Regions from separate parts of the Pseudomonas sp. DF5 genome, predicted to be linked through region 2. Evidence: predicted binding sites of a transcription regulator. Region 2 holds the regulator's gene; the other holds the start of a gene.
The links. Region 2 encodes FliA, which starts transcription of late flagellar genes. Its sites were predicted from a motif close to CTAAAGTTTNNNNNNNNNNNGCCGNTAA; they were not measured.

Region 1: AC30D7_RS24115 (methyl-accepting chemotaxis protein) is a predicted target of FliA. The motif match lies at 7,284-7,311, and genes of this name have one in related genera.

The regions. Positions count from the first base shown of each region.
Region 1 covers NZ_JBYVYM010000030.1:57,013-65,590, forward strand. Annotated here, with positions in the region: gene AC30D7_RS24075 (LysR family transcriptional regulator) at 1-304, opposite strand, end outside; gene AC30D7_RS24080 (CTP synthase C-terminal region-related (seleno)protein) at 320-1,027, shown strand; gene AC30D7_RS24085 (antibiotic biosynthesis monooxygenase family protein) at 1,024-1,347, shown strand; gene AC30D7_RS24090 (DUF2025 family protein) at 1,492-1,818, opposite strand; gene AC30D7_RS24095 (glycerophosphodiester phosphodiesterase) at 2,056-3,183, shown strand; gene AC30D7_RS24100 (PepSY domain-containing protein) at 3,357-3,662, shown strand; gene AC30D7_RS24105 (GAF domain-containing sensor histidine kinase) at 3,821-5,020, shown strand; gene AC30D7_RS24110 (hypothetical protein) at 4,997-5,431, opposite strand; gene AC30D7_RS24115 (methyl-accepting chemotaxis protein) at 5,544-7,169, opposite strand; gene AC30D7_RS24120 (transporter) at 7,445-8,467, shown strand.
Region 2 covers NZ_JBYVYM010000016.1:46,447-55,024, forward strand. Annotated here, with positions in the region: gene flhF (flagellar biosynthesis GTPase FlhF) at 1-341, shown strand, start outside; gene fleN (flagellar synthesis regulator FleN) at 458-1,288, shown strand; gene fliA (RNA polymerase sigma factor FliA) at 1,285-2,025, shown strand; gene AC30D7_RS16265 (chemotaxis response regulator CheY) at 2,193-2,564, shown strand; gene AC30D7_RS16270 (protein phosphatase CheZ) at 2,586-3,374, shown strand; gene AC30D7_RS16275 (chemotaxis protein CheA) at 3,412-5,685, shown strand; gene AC30D7_RS16280 (protein-glutamate methylesterase/protein-glutamine glutaminase) at 5,735-6,865, shown strand; gene AC30D7_RS16285 (flagellar motor protein) at 6,865-7,605, shown strand; gene motD (flagellar motor protein MotD) at 7,621-8,514, shown strand; gene AC30D7_RS16295 (ParA family protein) at 8,558-8,578, shown strand, end outside.

The DNA.
Region 1 (8,578 bases), on a different contig from region 2:
CGGCGCGTTCAGCCTGCTCGGCCAGGGTCTGAGCCAACGTGGTAGGCAGGTAACCAGCGCGGCTCTTTTCGAACAGTTGCTGGCCCAGCCCGGCTTCGAGCCGACGAACCGCGCGAAACACCGTCGAAACGTCGACCTTCAACAACGCCGAAGCCCGAGCCAGAGAGCCGCCGCGCACCAGGGCGAGGATCAGCGACAGGTCCGGGTAGTCCAGTTGATAGTGCGTCGATGCATTGATCACTTGGGATAACGCCAATATTGATTGCGTGAGCGCCAATCTATAGTCGATGCCAGAAATCAACAAGCGTCGAGATCACTCATGGAAACCAACGCCATCCGCATCGCCCTGATCGGTGACTACGACCCACAGGTCACCGCCCATCAAGCCATTCCCGTCGCCCTCGGCATGGCCGCCGAACACACAGGCCAGAACATTCAGTTTCAATGGCTGGCCACCGACCGCATCACCGCCGATACGCCACTGGATGACTTCGATGGTTTCTGGTGCGTGCCCGCCAGCCCTTATCGCAACATGGATGGCGCGTTACGGGCGATCCGCTTTGCCCGGGAACAACAACGGCCGTTTCTCGGCACGTGCGGCGGTTTTCAGCACGCGGTGCTGGAATTCGCCCGCAACGTATTGGGCTGGGAAGATGCCGAACACGGCGAGACTTCGCCCAACTCGACGCGGGCGTTACTCACGCCGCTGACCTGTGCGCTGGTGGAAGCCGTCGACAGCATTCATTTGGTTAAAGGCTCGTTGATCGCCAAGGCGTACGAAAATGCTCAGATTCGTGAAGGCTATCGCTGCCGTTACGGTGTGAATCCCGAGTTTGAACGGCCGCTAATGACACGACAGTTGCACGCGGTTGGCCGCGATTCGGCGGGGGATCTGCGGGCCGTGGAGCTAAACGATCATCCATTCTTTGTCGCAACGCTATTCCAACCGGAACGCGCCGCGCTCAAAGGCCTGCTGCCACCGTTGGTCAAGGCGTTGGTCGAGGCCTGCGCGAGGAAAAAATCATGATCGCCCAGACACCTGCGGCACCCTATTACGCAGTGATTTTCACCTCGCGGCGCACCGAAGGTGATCAAGGTTATGAACAGGCCGCCGAACGCATGGTGGAGTTGGCCCGTGAGCAGCCCGGCTTCCTGGGCGTGGAGTCGGCCCGGGGTGCGGACGGGCTCGGGATTACGGTGTCCTATTGGGCCAGCGAAGCGGCTATCCTGGCCTGGAAGCATCATCCCGAGCACAGCGCAATCCGCGAGCGCGGGCGATCGACGTGGTATTCGGCGTGTCATACGCGGGTGTGCAAGGTTGAGCGGGCCTATGCGTTCAAACAGTGAATGACCCGGTGATTCTGGAGACCGTCTTCGCGGGCAAGCCCGCTCCCACAGGGATCTCCTGCGTCCACAAGATTTGTGCACAACAGGGATCAATGTGGGAGCGGGCTTGCCCGCGAAGAGGCCAGAACAGCCACCACAAAACCCTCACCCCCGCACCAAACTCCTCACCGCCGTAATCTGCGGCACGTCCCGTCGATTCATGTACACCCGCAACGGTTCGGTGATGTTGATCCGGTCATCGACGTTCTGATCCAGCAGCAACTGGATCAGTTCGCGCTTGAGTGTCATGGTCTGCTCGGGGCCGGGTGCCCAGACGAACTCACTGGCGGGGATGATGCCGTCGTCGGCCACATCCATGCCGAACGCGTCTTCGCTGAAGCGCACGATGTACTGGCCGGTCTTGCGATTGAGACCGACGAAGCCTTTGAGTTGGTCGGCGGCCTGGCAAATGAGCTGGGAAGTGATGCGCATGGTAAACCTCACAAAAGGTCGCAAAGGACCGGTGATCGATGGTTTACACGCAGGGCAAGTGGAACGGGTTTCCCTCTGCCGGGGAAACTGCAGGTGTGAAGATTACTGCAAAGAGCCGCACAAAAGCGTCGAAGAAATCTGCTTTAAACACGTTTATGTCGGTCTGGCGATAGCGCAAGCGGCGCTCAGTTGTTAAAAGATACGTCTTTGAAAACTCATCGCAAAAGGACTTCGAGCATGCCTGCCACCTTCACCAAAAGCGCCCTGTTGCTGAGCCTGATGCTCGGCCTCGGCCAGGCACAGGCCGCCAACGAGCCAAGCCCCAGCGCACTGGCAACCCGCCTGGGCATTCCACACCCGGCAGTGATCGCCCACCGTGGCGCCTCTTTCGATGCACCGGAATCCACCGCCGCGGCCTATAAACTGGCTCGCGACCTGGGCGCCGACTACCTGGAAATGGACCTGCAACGCAGTAAGGATGGCGTGTTGTTCGCCCTGCACGACAACAACCTGCAACGCACCACCGACGTCGCTACCAAATTCCCTGAGCGCAAGGACAGCCCGGCTAACGAATTCACCATCGCCGAACTGAAAACCCTGGATGCCGGCAGCTGGTTCAACGCCGCTTACCCGGACCGCGCGCGTCCTGGCTACGCGGGCCTGAAGATTCTGACCCTGGATGAAATCATCGACATCGCCCAAGGCAATCCGCTGCACAAGCCTGGCTTGTACATCGAAACCAAAGAGCCGAAGCAGTTTCCCGGTATCGAGCGCGATCTCAAGGATAAATTGCAGGACCGTGGCTGGCTGAGCCCGGCCGGTTCCAAACTGGCAAAGAGCAATCTGGCGGTCGGCCAGGGCAAAGGCAAAGTCGTGCTGCAAACCTTCGAGAAGAGCAGCCTCGAACTGCTCGAGAAGGAAATGCCGCAAGTGCCGAAAATCCTGCTGTTGTGGGTGGGCGAAGGCAGCATCGAGCCGAAATCCAAAGTCACGTTCGCCGAGTCCGGTGACAAGGATAAAGCGACTTACTACGCCAAACAGGAACCGAAGGACAAAGCCGAATTCCAGCAATGGGTCGAGTACGCCAAGGCCCAGGGCGCCATCGGTACCGGGCCTTCTGCCGCGCTGACCAAGGGCGGCGATCAGAGCTATTCGGACCTGGTGAAACCGTGGATGAACCAGTTCACCCACGATCAGGGCATGCTGGTGCACGTCTACACCATCGACGATGCCGTGGATTATCAGAAAGTGACCGATGCCGGTGTCGACGGCATCTTCACCAACCGCGCCAGCGAACTGCTGAAGTTCTATAAGCGCCCGGCGGCGGCGAGTGTTGCGCAGTTGTTGCAGAACAACGGTTACTGATTGACGCCAGGCGCTGCACCGCGTCGTTCCCATCGCGGGCAAGCCACGCTCTCACAGGTTTTGTGCAGACCTTGTGGGAGCGTGGCTTGCCCGCGATTGCTTTTTTAAGGGTGAATTAAGTTGCGCTGTTTAACCTGATCCCACTTAAACAGCTCCTCCAAGGAAAGAACTTGATGAAAACCTTAACTGCCCTGTTCACCGCTGCTGCCCTGACCCTCACCGCTGGCCTGGCCCAGGCTGACGTTCGCGTCGACCAGATCCCCGAGTTGGTCAAAAGCGGCAAGATCAAACCACTGGAAGAAATGAACCAGGCCGCGCTGAAGTTGCACCCGGGCGCCACAATTACCGATACCGACCTGGATAACCACTTCAACGGTTACGAATATGAAGTTGAGCTGCGTCTGGCTGACAACACCGAATGGGACGTGGACTTCGATGCCGCGACTGGCAAGGTCCTGAGCAACAAACAAGACAAGTGATTCAACTACAAAAAGCCGCACGACCTTCGGGTTCTGCGGCTTTTTTGCGTTCGGCGTAAGGCAAATCGCTGCAGTGATGAACGAAGTCGCGCCCTTTTGCGCAAGCCCGCTAGAATTCCTCAACATCATTCAGCATGTTGAAGCAGAGAACCACGGATATGGGGCAAACAGCGGCAGCAGACATCACCACGATCGGCCGGATCAGCGCGGTGCCGGCGATTCTTCAGGTGATCAATGAGTTGACCGGTTTGCGGTTCGCGGCGGTAGCCCGCGTCATCGACAACACCTGGATCGCCTGCGCGGTGCTCGATCGACTGGATTCCGGTGTACAGGTGGGTGATGAACTACGGCTGCTCTCCACGCTGAGCGACGAAACTCGCCAGGGCCAGCAGTCGGTGATCATCGACAGGGCCAGTGCAGACCCGCTCTACCGCGATCACCACACGCCCCGCACCTATCCATTCGAAAGCTACATTGCCGTGCCGATCTTTCGCACCGATGGACGCTTCTTCGGCACACTCTGTGCCCTTGACCCTGATCCTGCTCCGCTCAAGTCCAGCACGATCCAGAACACCATGGAATCGTTCGCCCGGATACTGGCGCTGCAGATCGACGCCGAAGAAAACCTGCAACGGACCGAAGCGGCGTCGATCAAGGAACGTAAAACCACCGAACTACGCGAACAGTTCATCGCCGTGCTCGGCCATGATCTGCGCAACCCCTTGTTCGCCATCAGCGCCGGTGCCGAAATGCTCCTGCGCAAAGTCAAAGACCCGGCGAATGAGCAACGGGCGCGACATATCCTCACCAGCGCCCGGCGTGCGACCAAACTGGTCGACGATGTGCTGGATTTCGCGCGGGGGGCACTGGGCCGCGGCATTCCGGTGAACATCGAACCATGTCCGGACCTGGCAGATGCGTTGCGGCATGTGATTGCCGAGATCCAGAGCATTCACCCCAAGCGCATCATAGAGTCCTCGATCGGCGACCTGAGTCACGTTGATTGCGATCGCGAAAGGATCGCGCAGTTGCTGTCCAATCTGTTGGCGAACGCCGTTGTCCATGGCGACCCCGGCAGCCCGGTCGAGGTCAGTGCGCAGGTCAACGAAGGGCACTTCGTGTTGAGCGTGAGAAATCAGGGGCTGATTACCGAAGATGCATTGCCACACCTGTTCCAGCCCTACTCACGACCGACCGGTGGAACACCGCAGGCCGGCCTCGGGTTGGGGTTGTACATCGCCAGTCAGATTGCACAGTCCCATGGCGGCAAACTGGAGGTGGAATCGACCGAGCCGCAGGGCACGACGTTTACCTTCAGCTTGCCCCCCAAAGACTTAAGCGGTGGTGCTGACCACTGAACCCGACGTGCTGCCACCCTCATCCTGCAACGCCTGCAATAATGCCGCCGTCACTGTCTGCATCGAAGCCGATGTGGCCGCAATCTGCGATTGAGCCGCCGCGACTTCCGCGGCCTTGGCTTCGCTGCTTTGCTGCTTGGCCTGGGCCGCTTGCAGTTGCTGCTGTTGCTCCTGCAATTGTTTTTGCAGTTCGGCGAGCTGCTTGCGCAGTTCTTTCACCGTATCGGACTCACTGCTGCTGGAACTGCTTTCGCTCGACGCGGCAGCACCACCGGCGGCAGCCTTGGTGGTGTCACTGGAAGCCTCGGTGGATGCCGCGACGGTGCTGTCTTCGGTGCTGTCGCTGATCGAAACCTGGCTTGAAGAAGTCGACAGGGTCTGGTTGATTGAAACGGAGCTGATGCTGACCATGGGCGTTATCCAATATGCAGTTTGGGTAACTTGCGTCATCGTCAGGCGCGGCACGAACTTGAGAGCGACTGTGTACCGACTCGGTAACCGATTCGGTACACAGCCCATTTCACTAGGCGCTCAACCGCGCCGTCACCTCATTCAATTGCCCCGACAACCCATGCAGGTTGTGGCTGGCCGCTTCGGTGCGCTGCACGTTGTCCAGATTGGTACTGGCGATGCTGGTGATTTCGGTGAGGTTGCGCGAGATGTCTTCGGCCACTGAAGTCTGTTCTTCTGCGGCGGTGGCGATCTGGCGGTTCATGTCGCGAATGGCTTCCACGGCATGGGTGATCCGCTCGAGCATGGCGCCGGCCTGGGTCACTTGTTCGACGCTTTGCTCGCTGCGTGACTGGCCGCTTTCGATGGCCTGGGCCGCATCCACCGCACCGGTTTGCACGGTTTGAATGATCTGGTTGATCTCGATGATCGACGCCGCCGTGCGCTGGGCCAGGCTGCGTACTTCATCGGCAACCACCGCAAAACCACGCCCGGCTTCACCGGCACGGGCCGCTTCGATTGCCGCGTTGAGCGCCAGCAGGTTGGTTTGTTCGGCGATGCCGCGAATCACTTCCAGCACCTTGCCGATGCGCCCGCTGTCTTCTTCCAGACGACGGATGACCGTGGCGGTGTTGGCGATTTCGCCACGCATTTGGGTGATGGTGTGAATGGTGCCCTGCATGACTTTCTCGCCCTGCTGGGCGGACTGATCAGCTTCGTCGGCCGCACGTGCCGCATCGGCGGCGTGGCGCGCGACTTCTTGCGCGGTGGCAGACATTTCGTTCATCGCCGTGGCCACTTGATCGGTGCGGTTGAACTGTTCGTTGGTGCCGCTGGCCATGAGGCCGGCAATCGATTTCAGCTCACCGCTGGCACTGTCCAGGTCGGACGTGCTGCGCTGCAAACGGTGGAAGGTTTCGGCAAGGAAATCGCGCAAGGTGTTGGCAGCCTTGGCCAGGTTACCCAACTCGTCCTGGCGGGTGCTGGCCACGCGTTCGGCGAACCGGCCTTGGCTAAGCTGCGCCACGTAGTCGATCAGTTTGCGAATCGGCTCCACCAGATTGCGGTTGACCAGCCACAGACTCAACAGGCCAATCAGCAGACCCGACAGCAGCATCACCGCGAGCCCCGACAACACCGTCTGATCGGCACTGGCACTGATCAATTTCGATTGTTCGATACTCTGCTTGCGCAGTTCACTGACCAGTTCATTCATCTGCTCGCTGGCAGCGCGGTCCACGCCCTTGACCGCATTGTCGCCCGCCGCTGGGTCGGCACCGGCCGCCACGTAGGCATCACGGCCCTTCTGATACGCCGCACCTAATACACGATGCTCCTCACGCAGGCGTTCGATGCGGGTCTTGAGTTGCGGCTCCATACCCTTCTGCCCGGCCAGTTCACCGAGGATACCCTGCACATTGCGCTGACCCTCCTCGAACTGCTTCCAGTATTTGTCCAGGTCCGCGGGTTGCTTGCCGCGCAGCAGGACGTTTTTCCACTCCTGAACCTGCACCTTGAATTGCAGGTTGGCTTCATCGATCAATTGCGAAGTGTGCAACGGGCCTTCAATCAGATTCGCGTAGCTCTGAACGCCGTTGGACAGAAAGTGAAAGCAGGCCAAAGCGATCAACAACATCGCCAACAGGCTGCCGCTCAACAGGGCGAGAATTTGTGCTCTCAAGGACTTTTGCAAAGACATCGGAAAGTACTCATGACAGGAATGAGGCACGCGGATGAAGGCGTGAAAAGTAACCGGACATCCCTGTCTGACGCATTGGCCTTTGGCCGAAGGCGCGCAAACCTAACCCAAGCGTGATCGGCGTGCCAGAGCGGTTCTTGAGTAGAATCCGACTATCGGTATCGCAATCGTTTGCGTACACCTTGTCGTCACAAAAATGTCATGAGCGCTTGCAATGATGAGGTTTAAGTGAACCTGTGAAACCCGCGACAGGCGCCTCCTCGCAGCGAGACTTCATGAACCACAGCATTGACCAACGCCATCGCGATTCCGACTTGTTCGGCCTGCTTTACGGTTTCAGTTTTCGCCCCGGCGAGCGCGGTCGAGAGATCGATTCGGCCAAGGCACTGCACTGCCTGCAACAACCGGACGACAGTGATGAGTTTCTCTGGCTGCACCTGAACCTGGCCCATGCGGCGTGCGAGCGCTGGATGAAAAGCCATCTGGAATTGCCCGATGAGTTTTTCGAAGCCTTGCACGAAGGGTCGCGTTCGACGCGCATCGAGCATGTCGATTCGGCGTTGCTGGCGGTGGTCAACGATGTGGTGTTCAACCTCAGTAGCATGGTTTCCTCGGATGTCTCGACGCTGTGGGTCTGCGCCCGCAGTCGGCTGATCATCAGCGCGCGCCTGCAACCGCTGCACTCGGTGGACAAGCTGCGCTCTTCGGTGAAGGCCGGTGAATGTTTTCGCTCACCGCTGGAGCTGCTGGTGCATTTGCTGCGTGATCAGGGCGAAGTGCTGACGCAGATCGTGCGCAAGACCAGCCTCAGTGTCGATCAGATCGAAGATGAATTGCTGTCGTCGCGCCTGTCCACCAACCGCGCCGAACTGGGCGCCAACCGCCGGGTGCTGGTGCGCCTGCAACGGCTGCTGGCGCTGGAGCCGGGCTCGTTGCTGCGCCTGCTCAATCGCCCGCCGCAATGGTTGCAAAAGGAGGACGTCAAGGAGCTGCGCAAATCCACCGAGGAGTTTGCGCTGATCATCAATGACCTTACGGCGCTCGGTGAGCGGATCAAGCTGTTGCAGGAAGAAATCGCCGCCAACCTCAACGAACAGAGCAACCGCACGCTGTTCACCCTGACCGTGGTCACGGTGCTGGCGCTGCCGATCAACATCATCGCCGGTTTCTTCGGCATGAACGTCGGCGGGGTGCCGCTTGCCGGTGATCCGGAGGGGTTCTGGATTCTGGTGGCGCTGGTCGCGACGTTTACCCTGATTGCCGGGCGTTGGGCGTTTCGCAAGCGGCGCGATTATTAAACCGCCCATCATCACCGATACCTTGTGGCGAGGGAGCTTGCTCCCGCTGGGCTGCGCAGCGGCCCCTATCCGGTATATTCATTCAAACAGAATTCTCTGGTTTTACGACTG
Region 2 (8,578 bases):
TCAAATCAAAAAATTATCTGGTCCTGGCAACCACCAGCCAGAAACAGGTTCTAACCGCCGCTTATCACAGTTACAAACGCTGCGGCCTCGCCGGCTGCATCCTGACTAAACTGGATGAAACGGCAAGCCTCGGCGAGGTGCTGAGCCTGGCTATCAGCCATGAGTTGCCGGTGGCTTACCTGACCGATGGTCCGCGGATTCCGGATGATTTGCATCTGCCGCGTCGTCATCAGTTGGTCAGCCGCGCCGTTAGCGTACAAATGCAGGAAGAACCCAGCGAAGAAGCCATGGCTGACATGTTCGCTGATATTTACCACAGCCCGACCAAGCAGGTTGGCTGAGGTACTAATGAACATTTTTTGTACCTACATCGATGGTCTGCCATGCATTGTTCAGTCGCTGAACGCGCAGCCAGTAATGTGGCCTCCGTCTATGCAAGACAAGGTAAAGAAATAACATGGGCAGCATGCATCCCGTACAGGTGATCGCGGTGACCGGCGGCAAAGGTGGCGTCGGGAAGACTAACGTGTCAGTGAACTTGTCCCTGGCTCTAGCTGAACTCGGCCGGCGCGTCATGCTGCTGGATGCCGATCTGGGGCTGGCGAACGTCGACGTTCTGTTGGGACTGACACCCAAACGCACGCTGGCCGACGTGATCGAAGGCCGCTGTGAGCTGCGCGACGTGCTGTTGCAAGGGCCCGGTGGTATCCGCATCGTTCCGGCCGCCTCCGGCACCCAGAGCATGGTTCATCTGAGCCCGGCCCAGCATGCCGGCCTGATCCAGGCATTCAGCGACATCGGCGACAACCTCGACGTATTGGTGATCGACACCGCTGCGGGCATTGGTGACTCGGTAGTCAGCTTCGTGCGCGCTGCGCAGGAAGTCTTGCTGGTGGTGTGCGACGAGCCGACCTCGATCACCGACGCCTACGCGCTGATCAAACTGCTTAACCGCGACTACGGCATGAACCGCTTCCGCGTCCTGGCCAACATGGCGCAGAGCCCGCAGGAAGGCCGCAACCTGTTCGCCAAGTTGACCAAGGTCACAGATCGCTTCCTCGACGTCGCCTTACAATACGTCGGTGCGGTGCCTTACGACGAAAGCGTGCGCAAGGCCGTGCAGAAGCAACGCGCGGTGTATGAAGCCTTTCCGCGTTCCAAGTGCGCCTTGGCGTTCAAGGCCATTGCGCAGAAAGTCGATACCTGGCCACTGCCGGCCAACCCGCGTGGGCACCTGGAATTTTTCGTCGAGCGCCTCGTGCAACAAACGGCAGGACCCGTGCTATGACAGCCAGCGGTTACAACCTCTACAAGAAATCGGCACGTGACGCGCAGTACGAGCTGATCGAGCGTTACGCGCCACTGGTCAAACGCATTGCCTACCACTTGCTGGCGCGTCTGCCGGCCAGTGTCCAGGTCGAAGACCTGATCCAGGCCGGGATGATCGGCCTGCTTGAAGTATCAACCAAATATGACGCCAGCAAAGGCGCGAGTTTCGAGACGTACGCGGGCATTCGAATCCGCGGCGCGATGCTCGATGAAGTGCGCAAGGGGGACTGGGCGCCACGTTCGGTCCACCGCAATACCCGCATGGTCAGCGACGCGATTCGCTCGATTGAAGCTAAAACCGGCCGTGACGCTAAAGATCACGAAGTTGCGGCCGAACTCCAATTGAGTCTCGACGATTATTACGGGATTTTGAACGACACCCTGGGCAGCCGGTTATTCAGTTTCGACGATCTGTTGCAGGACGGCGAACACGAAGGGCTGCATGAGGATGGCGCGAGTGCTCATCTCGAGCCGTCACGCGATCTGGAAGATGAACGCTTCCAGGCGGCGCTGGCGGACGCGATTGCCAATTTGCCGGAGCGTGAGCGACTGGTGTTGGCGCTGTACTACGACGAAGAGTTGAATCTCAAGGAAATCGGTGAGGTCCTGGGGGTCAGTGAATCTCGGGTCAGCCAGTTACACAGCCAGTGCGCGGCCCGTTTGCGGGGGCGTTTGGGGGAGTGGCGAGCGCGCTGAAGGCAGTGTGGGGACACTGCGAATGGAGCTGGTGGGGTGTTGAACCGTACCGGTCTCGATCTGTTGTGCTCCAGACAGTCATTGAGTGCTTTGCCGGATTGATTGAAATGGCGCGTCCAGGTGCTGGGCGCGTTTAAGACTGCTTGGAGGTCGAATTGGACAAGAACATGAAAATCCTCATCGTTGATGACTTCTCAACGATGCGGCGGATCATAAAAAACCTGTTGCGTGACCTTGGGTTCACCAACACGGTCGAGGCTGACGATGGCACCACTGCCATTCCGGTTCTCAACAGCGGAAGCATCGACTTTCTGGTAACGGACTGGAACATGCCTGGCATGACCGGTATCGATCTGCTGCGTCACGTGCGCGCCGATGAAAAGCTCAAGCATCTGCCAGTGCTGATGGTGACTGCCGAAGCCAAGCGCGAGCAAATCATCGAAGCGGCCCAGGCCGGTGTTAACGGCTATGTGGTCAAACCCTTCACAGCCCAGGCGTTGAAAGAAAAAATCGAGAAGATTTTCGAACGCATCGGCTGATGTACTGCGCACGGGGGAGCTATGGAGCATAACGAATCTTCACAGGGCGATTTCGAGTCGACCCTGAAAAAACACGCGGTCGAACTGGTCGAAAGCCTTGAAAAAGGCAGGTTCGGCGACGCTGTGCAACTGATCCATGAGCTCAACCAGACCCGTGACCGCGGCCTGTATCAGGAAGTGGGCAAGCTCACCCGCGAGCTGCATAGCGCGATCGTCAATTTTCAGATTGACCCGCACATGCCGCAAGCCGAGGAAGTGTCTCAGATCACGGATGCCACCGAGCGCCTGTCCTATGTGGTCAAGCTGACCGAGGCCGCGGCCAACCGCACCATGGACCTGGTGGAAAACGCCACGCCGCTGATCAACAGCCTGAGCGATGAAGCCCAGGCGCTGAGCACGGATTGGGGACGGTTCATGCGTCGCGAAGTAGGGGCTGAAGAGTTCCGCGAGCTGGCCCGGCGGGTCGACGGTTTCCTGACACGCAGCAGTGAGGACAACCGCACGGTGTCGAGCAACCTGAACGACATTCTGCTGGCCCAGGATTACCAGGACCTCACCGGTCAGGTGATCAAGCGTGTGACCCAACTGGTCACCGAAGTTGAAAGCAACCTGCTCAAGCTCGTACTCATGGCCAGTCAGGTAGACCGCTTTGCGGGTATCGAACATGACCGTGAAGCGATGCTGGCTGAAAAAGATCCACAAAAACATCTCTCTCAGGGTGAAGGTCCGCAGATTCATGCCGATAAAAGAGAAGACGTTGTGTCCGGTCAGGACGATGTGGACGATTTGCTATCCAGTCTTGGATTTTAGTTTTCTGGGTTTTTAGACCTGTAGGAGCACCCCCTTAATGAGCTTCGGCGCCGATGAAGAGATCCTTCAGGATTTCCTGGTTGAGGCCGGCGAGATTCTAGAGCAACTGTCCGAGCAGCTGGTCGAGCTGGAAAGCCGACCTGATGATGCGGACTTGCTCAATGCAATTTTTCGCGGTTTTCACACTGTAAAAGGGGGCGCCGGCTTCCTCCAGCTCAACGAGCTGGTGGAGTGCTGTCACATCGCCGAGAACGTGTTCGACATCCTGCGCAAGGGTGAGCGTCGCGTCGACTCGGAACTGATGGACGTGGTTCTCGAAGCGCTGGACGCGGTGAACAGCATGTTCAGCGAAGTCCGCGAACGCAGCCCGATCACGGCTGCCACGCCTGAATTACTCGCGGCGCTGGCCCGCCTGGCCGAGCCGCAAACGGCTGATGAAGCCGCACCGGCGCCGGTCGCTGAAGTGGTTGAAGCTTCGGTCGCTGAAAGCGAATCGGGCGACATTACCGATAACGAATTCGAACAACTGCTGGACTCGCTGAACGCCGTCAAGGCCCAGGCCGAGGCGCCCGTAGCGGCTGCGCAGCCTGTTTCGCAGCCTGCCGCCGATGCAGCCGCCAGTGACGAAATCACCGATGCCGAGTTCGAGTCGTTGCTCGATCAACTGCACGGCAAAGGCCAGTTCGCCGCCGATGCAGTGGCCGCAGCGCCTGCTGCACCGGCTGCTCCGAAAGCCGCCGGCGACAGCTCCGACATCACCGACGACGAGTTCGAAGCACTGCTCGACCAGTTGCATGGCAAAGGCAACTTTGCGGTCGATGCGCTGGAATCGGCAATCGCTTCGGCGCCAGCCCCGGCTGCGCCAACCGCCGCTGCGGCCGGTAGCGATCTGATCTCCGATCATGAATTCGAATCGCTGCTCGACGAATTGCATGGCAAGGGCAAGTTCACTGAAGTGGGCACTGCTTCTGCTGTTGCTTCGGTAGCGACTCCGGTTGCCAAGGCGCCAGCACCTGTGGCCAAGGCACCCGAGCCAAAAGCCCCCGAGCCCAAAGCAGAAGCACCGAAGCCTGCTGCCGCTGCTGCACCGGCGCCTGCTCGTGCCCCGGCCGCGCCGCCGGCGGAAAAACCGACCAGCGAAGCCGAGACCACCGTGCGGGTCGACACCGCGCGTCTCGACGAAATCATGAACATGGTCGGCGAGTTGGTACTGGTCCGTAACCGCTTGGTCCGTCTGGGTCTCAACAGCGGCGACGAAGCCATGTCCAAGGCCGTGTCGAACCTCGACGTGGTCACGGCCGACCTGCAAACCGCGGTCATGAAGACCCGGATGCAACCAATCAAGAAAGTCTTCGGGCGCTTTCCGCGTCTGGTTCGCGACCTGGCTCGCCAGCTCAAGAAAGAGATCAACCTGGAACTGGTCGGCGAAGAAACCGACCTCGACAAGAACCTCGTCGAGGCCCTGGCCGACCCGTTGGTCCACTTGGTGCGCAACTCGGTCGACCACGGTATCGAAGAGCCGGCTGATCGCGAAGCGATGGGCAAGCCTCGCAGCGGCAAAGTGATCCTGTCCGCAGAACAGGAAGGCGACCACATCCTGCTGTCCATCTCCGATGACGGCAAGGGCATGGACGCAGACGTTTTGCGCGGTATCGCCGTGAAAAAAGGATTGATGGACAAGGATGCGGCGGACCGTCTCAGCGAGTCCGATTGCTTCAACCTGATCTTCGCGCCGGGCTTCTCGACCAAGACCGAGATCTCCGACGTGTCCGGTCGTGGCGTGGGCATGGACGTGGTGAAAACCAAGATCGCCCAGCTCAACGGCACCATCAATATCTACTCGACCAAGGGCAAAGGCTCGAAGATCGTCATCAAGGTCCCGTTGACCCTGGCGATCATGCCGACGCTGATGGTCATGCTCGGCAACCAGGCGTTCGCGTTCCCGCTGGTGAACGTCAACGAGATTTTCCACCTCGACCTGTCGCGCACCAACGTGGTGGACGGCCAGGAAGTGGTGATCGTGCGGGACAAGGCGCTGCCCTTGTTCTACCTCAAGCGCTGGCTGGTCAGCTCCGCCGCTCACGAAGAGCAGCGCGAGGGCCATGTGGTGATCCTTTCGGTGGGCACTCAACGGATCGGCTTCGTCGTCGATCAGTTGGTGGGCCAGGAAGAGGTGGTCATCAAGCCATTGGGCAAAATGCTCCAGGGAACCCCGGGCATGTCCGGCGCCACCATCACCGGTGACGGCCGCATTGCTCTGATTCTCGATGTCCCGAGCATGCTCAAGCGTTACGCCGCACGGCGTATTTGATTCTGGGGGAGCGGGGCGCCAGAGCCTCGCCCCGTCTAACGGAGTGTTTATGGCAGTCAAAGTCCTGGTGGTGGACGATTCGGGGTTTTTCCGCCGCCGCGTCTCGGAAATTCTTGCAGCGGATTCAAACATCCAGGTCGTCGGTACGGCGACCAACGGAAAAGAGGCGATCGATCAGGCCCTGGCCCTCAAGCCAGACGTGATCACCATGGACTACGAGATGCCGATGATGGATGGCATCACGGCGGTGCGGCACATCATGCAGCGCTGCCCGACCCCGGTGTTGATGTTCTCCTCGCTGACCCACGAAGGCGCCCGGGTCACCCTCGATGCGCTGGATGCCGGCGCAGTGGACTTCCTGCCGAAGAATTTCGAAGACATCTCCCGCAACCCGGAGAAGGTCAAGCAACTGCTGTGCGAGAAGATTCTCAGCATCTCGCGCAGTAACCGTCGTGTCAGTGCCTACACACCTCCGGCACCGGTCGCTGCGCCAGCCCCGACGCCTGCGCCTTCGAGCGTCGGCAGCTACGGCAGCAGCGCGCCTGCGCGTCCGGCACCGGCACCGATTGCGGCGCGCCCCCATGCAGCGACTCCGTCATCGCCTGCGCCGAAACGCAAAGCCTACAAATTGGTCGCCATCGGTACCTCCACCGGCGGACCGGTTGCGCTGCAACGGGTTCTGACACAGTTGCCGGCCAACTTCCCGGCACCCATCGTGTTGATCCAGCACATGCCGGCCGCCTTCACCAAGGCCTTCGCCGAGCGCCTGGACAAGCTGTGCCGCATCAGTGTCAAGGAAGCCGAGGATGGCGACATCCTGCGTCCGGGCCTGGCGCTGCTGGCACCGGGTGGCAAGCAGATGATGATCGATGGCCGTGGCGCGGTGAAAATCCTGCCGGGCGACGAACGCCTGAACTACAAGCCGTGCGTGGACATTACCTTCGGTTCCGCGGCCAAGTCCTACGGCGACAAAGTTCTGGCGGTGGTACTGACCGGCATGGGCGCCGACGGTCGCGAAGGCGCGCGTCTGCTCAAGCAGGGCGGCAGTGCGATCTGGGCCCAGGATGAAGCCAGTTGTGTGATCTACGGCATGCCGATGGCCATCGTCAAAGCCGAACTCGCGGATGCGGTGTACAGCCTCGACGACATCGGTCGGCACCTGGTTGAGGCTTGCATCTGATGGATGTGCTCAGCCTTATCGGGATCATCATGGCGTTCGTCGCCATCATCGGCGGCAACTACCTTGAAGGCGGTCACCTTGGCGCGCTGGCCAACGGCCCGGCGGCGTTGATCGTCCTCGGTGGCACCATCGGTGCCGCGCTGCTGCAATCGCCGATGAGTGCCTTCAAGCGCGCCATGCAGATTCTTGCCTGGATTCTGTTTCCCCCTCGCGTGGACCTGGCCGGCGGCATCGACCGCGTGGTGAACTGGAGCCTGACCGCTCGCAAGGAAGGTTTGCTCGGGCTGGAAGGGGTGGCCGACGCCGAACCCGACAGCTACTCGCGCAAAGGCCTGCAACTGCTGGTGGACGGCGCCGAGCCGGAAGCGATCCGCAGCATTCTGGAAGTGGATTTCTACACCCAGGAAAGCCGCGACATCGAAGCCGCCAAAGTCTTTGAAAGCATGGGCGGCTACGCGCCAACCATCGGTATCATCGGTGCGGTGATGGGTCTGATCCACGTCATGGGCAACCTGGCCGATCCATCGCAACTGGGTAGCGGCATCGCCGTCGCCTTCGTCGCCACCATCTACGGCGTGGCCAGTGCCAACCTGGTGCTGCTGCCAATTGCCGCCAAGCTCAAGTCCATCGCGTTGCGGCAGTCGCGCTATCGCGAAATGTTGCTGGAAGGGATCCTGTCGATCGCCGAAGGTGAAAACCCTCGCTCTATTGAGTTGAAGCTTCAGGGCTTCATGGATTGATGGGAGACATGGACCATGGCACGTCGTCGGCAACCTGAAGAACACGTCAATCACGAACGCTGGCTCGTTTCCTACGCCGACTTCATCACCTTGCTGTTCGCGTTTTTCGTGGTGATGTACTCGATCTCTTCGATCAACGAAGGCAAGTACAAGATCATTTCCGAGGCGTTGATCGGGGTGTTTACCGACTCTGACCGTGCCCTCAAGCCGATTCCCATCGGCGAAGAGCGACCGAAGACCGTGACCCCGGCCAAGCCATTGGTCAAGGACAGCGAGCAGATCGACGCCGGCATCGCCCAGGCCGCCAACGATCCACTCAAAAGCATCGCCGATGACATCAGCGCGGCGTTCGGTGACTTGATCAGTTCCAACCAGATGACCGTACGCGGCAACGAGTTGTGGGTTGAGATCGAACTCAACTCCAGCCTGTTGTTCGGCAGCGGCGACGCCATGCCCAGCGACATTGCGTTCAACATTATCGACAAGGTCGCCGCGATCCTCCGGCCGTTTGACAACCCGATCCACGTCGAAGGCTTCACCGACGATCAGCCGATCCGCACCGCGCAATACCCGACCAACTGGGAACTGTCCTCGGCCCGTTCGGCGAGCATCGTGCGGATGCTGGCGATGCAGGGCGTGAACCCTGGTCGCTTGGCATCGGTGGGTTATGGCGAATTCCAGCCAGTGGCCAACAACGCCACCGCTGAAGGCCGCGCGCGCAACCGTCGGGTGGTACTGGTGGTGTCACGCAATCTTGATGTACGCCGTAGCCTCACCGGTACCGGAACGGCTCATGCACAACCGGATGCCGCATTGAAGCGGGCTGGCACACAAACTGCACCGACCCCGGTCAAGTCGCCGGGACGCGAGAGTGCCGTCAATTCTCCGTCACCCGCATTAATACGTTGAGCTATTTCTCGGTTGGCCTTTTCGACCGGGAGGAACAATCCGAATGAGAGTCTGGGCAGTTGCC